Regions from separate parts of the Sporosarcina sp. GW1-11 genome, predicted to be linked through region 2. Evidence: riboswitches for the same ligand, from Rfam matches in the RefSeq annotation. Region 2 holds a riboswitch; the other holds the start of a gene.
The links. Region 2 has a riboswitch for lysine ahead of dapA (4-hydroxy-tetrahydrodipicolinate synthase). Riboswitches for the same ligand answer to the same signal wherever they lie in the genome.
Positions count from the first base shown of each region.

Region 1: it holds a riboswitch for lysine, as region 2 does, so the genes downstream of both, ORD22_RS11880 (Na+/H+ antiporter NhaC family protein) here and dapA (4-hydroxy-tetrahydrodipicolinate synthase) in region 2, are expected to answer to the same signal.

Region 1 covers NZ_JAPMIW010000020.1:13,782-18,217, forward strand. Annotated here, with positions in the region: gene ORD22_RS11870 (bifunctional metallophosphatase/5'-nucleotidase) at 1-1,154, shown strand, start outside; gene yunB (sporulation protein YunB) at 1,204-1,971, shown strand; lysine riboswitch at 2,028-2,202, shown strand; gene ORD22_RS11880 (Na+/H+ antiporter NhaC family protein) at 2,345-3,913, shown strand; gene ORD22_RS11885 (sodium-dependent transporter) at 4,079-4,436, shown strand, end outside.
Region 2 covers NZ_JAPMIW010000014.1:67,641-72,076, reverse strand. Annotated here, with positions in the region: gene ORD22_RS10310 (hypothetical protein) at 1-251, shown strand, start outside; gene ORD22_RS10305 (thermonuclease family protein) at 370-1,386, opposite strand; gene ORD22_RS10300 (hypothetical protein) at 1,389-1,634, opposite strand; gene dapA (4-hydroxy-tetrahydrodipicolinate synthase) at 1,974-2,858, opposite strand; lysine riboswitch at 2,979-3,157, opposite strand; gene ORD22_RS10290 (winged helix-turn-helix transcriptional regulator) at 3,386-3,736, shown strand; gene ORD22_RS10285 (DUF2254 domain-containing protein) at 4,032-4,436, shown strand, end outside.

The DNA.
Region 1 (4,436 bases), on a different contig from region 2:
CGGGTTATGACGCCGTAACAATCGGTAATAATGAAGGCATTACTATGTCTAAACAAGAGCTGGATTCCTTATATGAAGAAGCTATGTTCGACGTCGTGCTATGTAATTTAAAAGAACTGAACGGGGAGCAGCCTTATTGGTCGAAGTCTTCCAAAATCATGGAAACTACGGATGGCGTGAGAATCGGACTTGTCGGGGCTACTGCGCCCTATAAAGCATTTTACCGTCAACTGGGCTGGGATGTATTGGAACCCCGTGCTGAAATTGGAGAGATTTCTCGCGGGTTGCGGCTAGAAGTGGACGTTATCGTTTGTCTGTCGCATTTAGGTATCAATGAAGATCGTCTGCTCGCTGCTGAATGTCCTGAACTAGATATTATTTTAGGTGGACACACACATCACCTTCTGCAAACGGGTGAATGGTCAGATGATACACTCATTGCAGCAACAGGAAAGTTCGGTCAATACGTTGGGCATATACGAGTGGATATTGATCGCTTAACAAATCAAGTCGTCCATATGGAAGCGGAAGTATTTCCTACCGACACAATGGAGCGAACGGTAGAAGATGTGAAAGAAATCAACAGCTATATCACAGCGGGTGATCAAGCATTACAGGTGCCGGTATTTTATAATCCATCACCACTAGCCCAACGTCTAACAGGAGATAGCCCATTGTCTTCATTTTTCGGACGTGCGCTACTTGCTTATACGAAAGCCGATTGTGCGCTTTTCAATGCGGGGATTTTCCTTGGTAGTTTAGACGAAGGTTGGGTAACGAAAGGCAGTTTACATTCATTACTGCCACATCCGATTAATCCATGTATCGTACAATTGGACGGTGCGGATTTACTAGAAATCTATGAACAATCACTCAATCCGAAATGGACAGAGCTTGAAATTAAAGGTCTCGGTTTTCGTGGAACGTTCATGGGCAGCATGATACATGAACATTTATTCCGCAATTATGAAGGACAATTATTTGCGGGCAATCGGCTAGTAAAACCTGGTGAAAACTATTCACTCGCAACACTTGATATGTTCACATTCGGCTACTTCTTTCCGCTGTTGAAAGAAGCGCCAAAACAATATATCATGCCCGAAATGATTCGTGATATACTTGGCTGGTATGGAAAAAAATATTTCAATGAATAACAGAATGTACGCCTCCCGCTTCGCATAAAGTGAAGCAGGAGGCGTTTTTATGCGGTTTTATACTAATCACCAACGACCGAGAAAAAATCGTCAGGCGAAAAATATCCTGCGTTTTATCATTCCAACTATTTTTGTGGCAGTGGCCTTGTTTTTTTATATAGTCAATAAACAGCTGACTCCTATTTATACACAATATGCGGAAGTACAAACACAGAAAATAGCGAGTCACGTCATTAGCCAAGCAATTAAATCGCGTTCGACAAGTGTTTATGACGTCAATGACATTATAGAAAACGTGCCGGATGACTCGAAAGATACTGTCACAACGAAGTTTAATGCAGATATTATTGGTCATGTGATGGCTGAAATTCATCAATTAGTGGAAGATCATTTAGAACGTGCGGAAGGTGGGGAGTTAGATATGTTACCACCACTTGGAGAGTTAGAATATAACCCTGATATGACAGCAAAAGGTCAAGGAATTGTTTTCTTCGTTCCACTCGGGCAAGCGACGAATATTCCGTTGATCGGTAATTTAGGTCCGAAAATACCCATTCGCTTCCATGTCGTCGGTGATGTCCATGCTACAGTAGATACGAAAATCACTGAATTTGGTATTAATAATGCACATGTAGAAGTCAATGTCATTATCCAAGTTAATGTCCAGATTATCGTACCGCTCGCAACGAGTAAAAGTGTCGTAGAGCAAAGGATTCCAGTAGCTATAGGATTAATCAGAGGAAAAGTTCCACAAATTTATTCGAAAGGGGAGCAGTTGCCTGCACAGATCGAAGTACCATTGCAGGATCTGGAGTAAATGAGTGTTGTGTACAATGTCGATTATTGCTACACTTGTTACTAGAAGAATATCGAGACTACCGTAGAGGCTGCATAGTTTATAAGTAATTTGCGAGAGAGTGACGTCTAAGACCGCGAGTGAAAGGAAGCGATGCCGAAGTTTGGGAAGGGTCCACTTCCCAAGTTGGGGTCATTTCGAAGAGGAATGGCACTGTCATACAGCGATAATGTATGGAGAGCTACAACCGCCAGATGATCCGCACACATTGATGATATGCAGATGCACTGCACAGCCGACTCCTACTCGTTAGTTACAACTTGTTGGAGTCGGCTTTCGTTTGACCTTTTTACATGTTCGATAGAATCTGCAACTAGAAAAAGGAGGAATTACTATGATTGGAACATGGGTTTCCATATTACCTCCTGTAGTCGCCATTGTGATGGTGTTGGTGACGAGGAGAGTGTTATTATCTTTAGGCGCTGGGATTCTTACAGCCGCTTTACTCATCGCTGAATTTGCCCCAACAGAAACATTAAAGGGCGTTTGGACGGCGATGACAATTTCGTTTTGGGATGATGGCCTAAATACGTATAATATATTCATCATGCTATTTTTATTGCTACTTGGAGTGATTACAGCATTCGTTAGTTTGTCGGGAGGAAGTGCGGCATTTGCGCGCTGGGCTGTTACACGCATTCGGACGAAACGTGGTGCGAAGTTGCTGACGATGATTCTAGGAATTGCGATTTTCGTAGATGATTACTTTAATGCACTTGCGGTCGGACAGATTGCACGACCAATTACAGATCAACACAAGATTTCACGTGCGAAATTGGCCTATTTTATTGATTCTACATCTGCGCCAATTTGTGTAGTGTCACCGATTTCGAGCTGGGGGGCATTCTTGATTGGACAATTGGCAATCATTCTAGGAACAACCGCAGCGGTTAGCTATTCACCGTTGACGGCGTTTATCATGATGGCACCGATGAATTTCTACGTCATTGCGACATTATCGATAGTATTCTTCTTCGCTTGGACGAATAATGACTTCTTTGAAATGAAGAAGCATGAAGATCGTGCAAACAAAGAAGGTGAATTATTTGATCCGGCAAAAGAAATTCCAGGTCAATTAAAGGAAGAGTTTCCTGAACATACGCACGGAAAAGTACGTGATTTAGTGTTGCCGATCGTGACGTTAATCTTTGTGACGCTAGGTATGATGATTTTCACAGGCTATAAAGAAGCAGGCGTATTCGATATTTGGGCTATTTTCGAAAATACGGACGTACCAAAGTCATTAGTAGTAGGTGGCGTCACAGCGACTCTGCTTGCGATGCTATTATATGTAGCTCAAATGAAGGATAATGAAACAGCGAGTGCTTCGTGGATGGGCCGCGCGTTTGTTAGCGGATTGAGAGCGATGATGCCAGCGATTCTAATTTTAATTTTCGCATGGGGGTTAACGGAATTAATTGCTACGCTAGATACGGGATTATTCTTATCACAAACCGTGGAACGATTAAATATTCCAGTAGCATTCTTACCAGTCCTGATTTTTATATTAGCTGGGCTGATGGCATTCTCTACGGGAACATCTTGGGGTTCATTTGGAATACTGATGCCGATTGCAGGTACGATCATGGTGAACGCGGCACCAGAGCTATTATTACCAGCATTAGCAGCGGTGCTAGCTGGAGCGGTATTTGGCGATCACTGTTCACCGATTTCAGATACAACGATTCTTTCGTCTACAGGAGCAGGCTGTAATCATATGGATCACGTAGCGACTCAATTGCCATATGCATTAGTTGCGGCAAGTGTGGCGACTACAGGGTACTTCGTTCTTGGGTTAACAGGTTCTGTGTGGATTGGATTAGTAGCAGTTATTATTGTCTTAATAGTATTATTTACGTTCTGGAGTATAAAAGGAAAACGAAGCGAAGCCAGTACAATATAAAATTACAACAGTAGACTAAGAGTGGTGTGCACATCATTCTTAGTCTAAATTTGTTTTGACATCTATGAATCACCTGTTTATACTAAATATACAGAACTCGAGTTGTCAGAATAAATAAAATGGTGATAAGTTTTGTAAAATAACAAAAAGAGAGGAGAAAGGTGTATGGAAAATCGTTCACAGTGGGGAACGAGAGCCGGTTTTATATTGGCTGCAGTTGGTTCGGCAATCGGACTAGGTAATATTTGGCGCTTTCCGTATGTTGCATATGAGAATGGCGGCGGCGCATTTTTCATCCCGTATTTATTTGCACTTTTAACAGCCGGAATACCTATTCTTATCATGGAGTTCACAATCGGTCATAAGTATCGTGGATCGGCACCACTTTCTTTCTTCCGATTAAATGGAAGGAAGACAGAGTTTCTAGGTTGGTGGGGGATTTTCGTATCCTTCGTTATTTCTACTTACTACGCGGTTATCATTGCATGGGCAATGAAGTACACGATTTATTCATTTAGTTTAT
Region 2 (4,436 bases):
TTACTGAGTTGGACAATGCGGTAAAGCAAAATAGTTCTAAAATCATTAAAATCGCTCATGCTTTTAAAAGAGAAGATAGCAAAGAAACCACGTTAGTGTCAGCGGGTATTAGTATATTTTATTTATTTTATGCATTGCTTTCAGTTGAAAATGACTATGAGGAAATTAAAAAATATCTTCTTGATTTTTCTATTGGCTTTAATCGTGAGCACGATGCTTTGGAATTTCAGGAGATTTTTAGATTGTTGTGAGAAAACTTTCTCACAAAGACATTTTTAATAAGATGATAGGCCATGAATTTATGCCACAGAGATAAAGCGAGGAAAGACTATGCACCATAGCTTTTCCTCGCTTTTTCATTCTAGTAAATCATTGCTCACACGCAAAGTTATCGCCGTCACGATCCATCTTGGATTGATACGCAGGATGACCTGCTGGAACTCCATTAGGATATTTCTTTCTAAGCTCAGTACAATTCTGGAACCATTCTGTTTCAATAGCTTGAGGCACAGGTGCAACGACAGGTTGTTGAACAGGGGCTGCTCGTTCCGGAGTGGTTTTTTCTGCTTTCGGCGTAACCGGTTTTTCATTCGCTACTTTATCTGTATTAAATCCAGTATCCGTTGCATAATTTTCTATGGACCAAATACCAAGCTTTTGTTCTTTAGCTTTTGCTTGTGCTTTTTCATACGTGTCTAAATATCGTATGTTCGGTGGATAGACATATGCAACGCGCGCTAATCCTTCTTCTAGTAATGTCTCTTGAACGCTTTTCCCATCTACATAAATATAAGCAAGTAGACGGTCATACTTGTCGTAGCGCTGTCCTATATCGAATTCGATTTCTAACTTACCGCTATGTATTAACTCAATATTTCGTTGCTTTGCTTCATCCCCAAATGGCTGCTTGCCTAGTTGTGGATGATTCGTTTCAGGTGTGTCGATCAATAAATATCGAACGTTTTGCTCTTTTCCGTTGTACATAATTTTGATCGTATCGCCGTCAATAATCTGTACGAGTGTCACTGCAAGTAAATTGGTTGTACCACTCGACTTTGTGGGTGGATCTACTGCTGTTGGTTGTTCTACGACAGGTTTGGCTTCTTGTACTGTCTTCTCAATACTGGCTGGTAAAATAACCGGCGTTGTTTCTTGTTTCTCTGTTTCAATCACGTTCTTTTGACCTTCTACTGCTTCCTCAGGTTGATCTTGTTCCCCAAGTTCATCTAGTGGGGTAATGATTGCACCAATTATAAACAGTACGATACCTACCACTACTAGTATGACAGCGGCCTTCTTAGGCTTTTTCATAATGAATAAAATAACAAACCCTATAAATCCTATAATAATTGAAATAAAGCCGATTCCAGCTAAAAACAACCCCATATTTATTCCTCCGAATCATTTATTCTATAGTTGCTCAACAAGGAAGCAACAAGCAATAAAAAAGCAAGTCCACCAATCAAATACCATCTCTTTCCGTCATAGGAAAGCATCAGAATCAATTCCCAAAAGTTTTCGGGGCCTGAATTCTGACATCCATCACAAACTGGATGGGGGAAGATGAAAGGGAGCATGCCGACAATGGTTAGAATGACTCCGAAAAACAATGAAAGTACTGCGATTATTTTCATAACTGGACCTCCTGTTACCGTCTATCTTACCACGGAATTTATACTAGCGTTTTACTTGCTAGCAGTCCGATGATACGGAAAAAATTAGAAAAGATGTATCCTCCTAAAAAAGAGCTCTATATACAAAATCGAAGAGGCCGTTGAACTGGATTTTACAATTTTTTTAGAAGGGATTAAATTCTAAGTTTGGAATTATGAATTTATTCATTTAAATGAAGAGAACGAAGAATACTTTTTTATCGGGCACAAGAATAATAGTCTGAATAGTTATCCTCACCATTATAAAAGGTCCTAATTTTATTAAAAAAATAAAATCAGGACCTTTTAATTTATGAAATCTTAAAAACTAACTTCCTTACTCAAAGGCAATACCAATTTCAAAGCTTCTATCTGATCCTCCGGTAAAGCAATAATTGGCAAACGTACACCGCCAACCGCTACCCCTTGCAAATTCAAAGCAGCTTTAACAGGGGATGGATTCGGTGCAGCAAACATAGCTTTAATAATCGGCAATAATTGACGGTGTTCTTTAGCAGCTTGCGCAAGATTACCGTTTTTAAAGTTATTGATCATCGACTGCATTTCGTTACCAACCACGTGTGCGGAAACGGAAACGACTCCCGCGCCGCCAATTGCGAGTACAGGAAGTGTAAGTCCGTCATCACCGCTGTATAAAGAAAAGCCTTCAGGCGCGCGTTCGATAATTTCAGCCATTGCATCGAGATTACCGCTAGCTTCTTTTACTGTGACGATGTTTGGTACGTCAGCAAGACGAATAATTGTATCTGGCTCCATGTTGATAGCACTGCGTCCTGGAATATTATATAGCATCACTGGTAAAGCAGTCGTTTCTGCGATGGTCTTAAAGTGTTGGTATAAGCCTTCTTGACAAGGTTTATTGTAATAAGGTGTGACGAGCATGATGCCGTCGACGCCTGCTAGTTCAGCTTGCTTTGTTAATTCAATAGATTCTCTCGTATTGTTTGAACCTGTTCCAGCAATTACGGGAACTCTGCCAGCGACTACTTCTACGGTGAATTGGAATAATTCAACCTTTTCGCCGTTCGTTAATGTAGGTGATTCGCCTGTCGTACCTGCAACGACAAGTGCGTCCGATCCATTAGCGATTAAATGATTAATTAACTGACGTGTTGCTTCGAAGTCGATGTCTCCCTGCTCGTTAAAAGGAGTTACCATTGCTGTTACGATTTGTCCAAAATTCATTGTTCTCCACTTCCTATCTTTTTATTAAAAAACATAAGAGGGTGGAGGGCGGTAGATAATTGAACGCAAAAAGCAGCAACGAGGGCTCGTTGCTGCTTTGAAATAATAAATTATTTCTCTGCATAAGATAGCCCTCCATATAGTTTCCTATATGACAATCCTGTACTTATTCAGCCCAGAACCAGCTTTGAGAATAATGAGACTCTCTCCACTTCGGCAAATTCCCCTTTCCACATTCTTCGCAGGATCTCATCATCCTCTGATTGTGTACTGATGGTTTTTGCGCCTCTATCCTTACTTCGGAATTTTTCGAAATAAGTGATTGTTTAATTACCACTACTTTACCTGTTGTTTGACAGAATAGCAACCGGAAATTGAAAAACTTCTTTTAAAAATTGTAGAAATAGACTACTTTATGTAGATTCACGGAGGACGTTATAGCTTTTATTCCAGTGAATTCGGAAAAATGTAAGCGATCATTTTATTTATGGTAAGATAAAGAATAGTAACGGAGGAGGTTTTTCCATATGAACAGCAACTCACAAGAGTCATGCACAGAATCGTCATGTCAAACGTATCGACGTGCGATTGAGTTTATTGGGAAACGTTGGACGGGGATTATTGTCTATCAATTATTGGCTGGCCCAAAGCGTTATCACGAATTGCTTCATGCGATTGACGGGATTTCTGATCGGCTATTGTCAGAACGATTAAAGGATTTGGAAACAGAAAATCTGGTTGTAAAGTATATCATTACAGAAACGCCTAAAAAAGTGGAATATGAGTTGACTCCTTTAGGCTATGAATTCAATAAAGTCTTTCGAGCAATTATGGACTGGGCAGTAAAAAAAGAATCGTATGACAAGGAAGAAAAATGAAAATCTCTATAGACAAATCTCGCCCTTCAAGTAATTGAACGGCGAGATTTGTGCTTAGTTAGAAACTTCGTGAATCCAGGTTGTGATATTTAAAAGTAACTTTGGAATGATGTGTTGGAGGGACATTGTAATATTTTTAGGTTGAATGACATTTTCGTAAAATGGAATATTTGGAGAGGTGAGTTAGGTTAGATAAAATAGATAATATACCAACTACTAGTGAGAGGTTGTTTCTTTATATGAAATAACGGGTAGTTCATAGTCAGTTATCTTTTAATAAGGGGGGAACGATGCGATGCTTAAACGATATATTACGAAGGTACTGGAGAGTATTTGGTTCATTCCTAGCGTCTATACTGTTCTAGCCTCTTTTTTAGCGATTGGGATGGTACTAATAGACACGACATACAACGATGAAGTAAAAGCGTATATTCCAACATATTTACGGACGTCAGTAGATTTGGCGCAAACGATTCTTGGAACAATTTCAGGAGCGCTACTAACGATGACTACGGTAACGTTTTCTACGATCATGGTCGTATTAACAATGTATTCCTCACAGTTTTCACCGCGAGTACTACAGAATTTCTTACATAAACCGTCTACTCAACGTATGCTTGGATTGTTTATGGGCGGCTTCGTCTATTCGATTTTATCCTTACTATTCATGCGTAAAGCTGTGATTTCGCACGAAGTAATT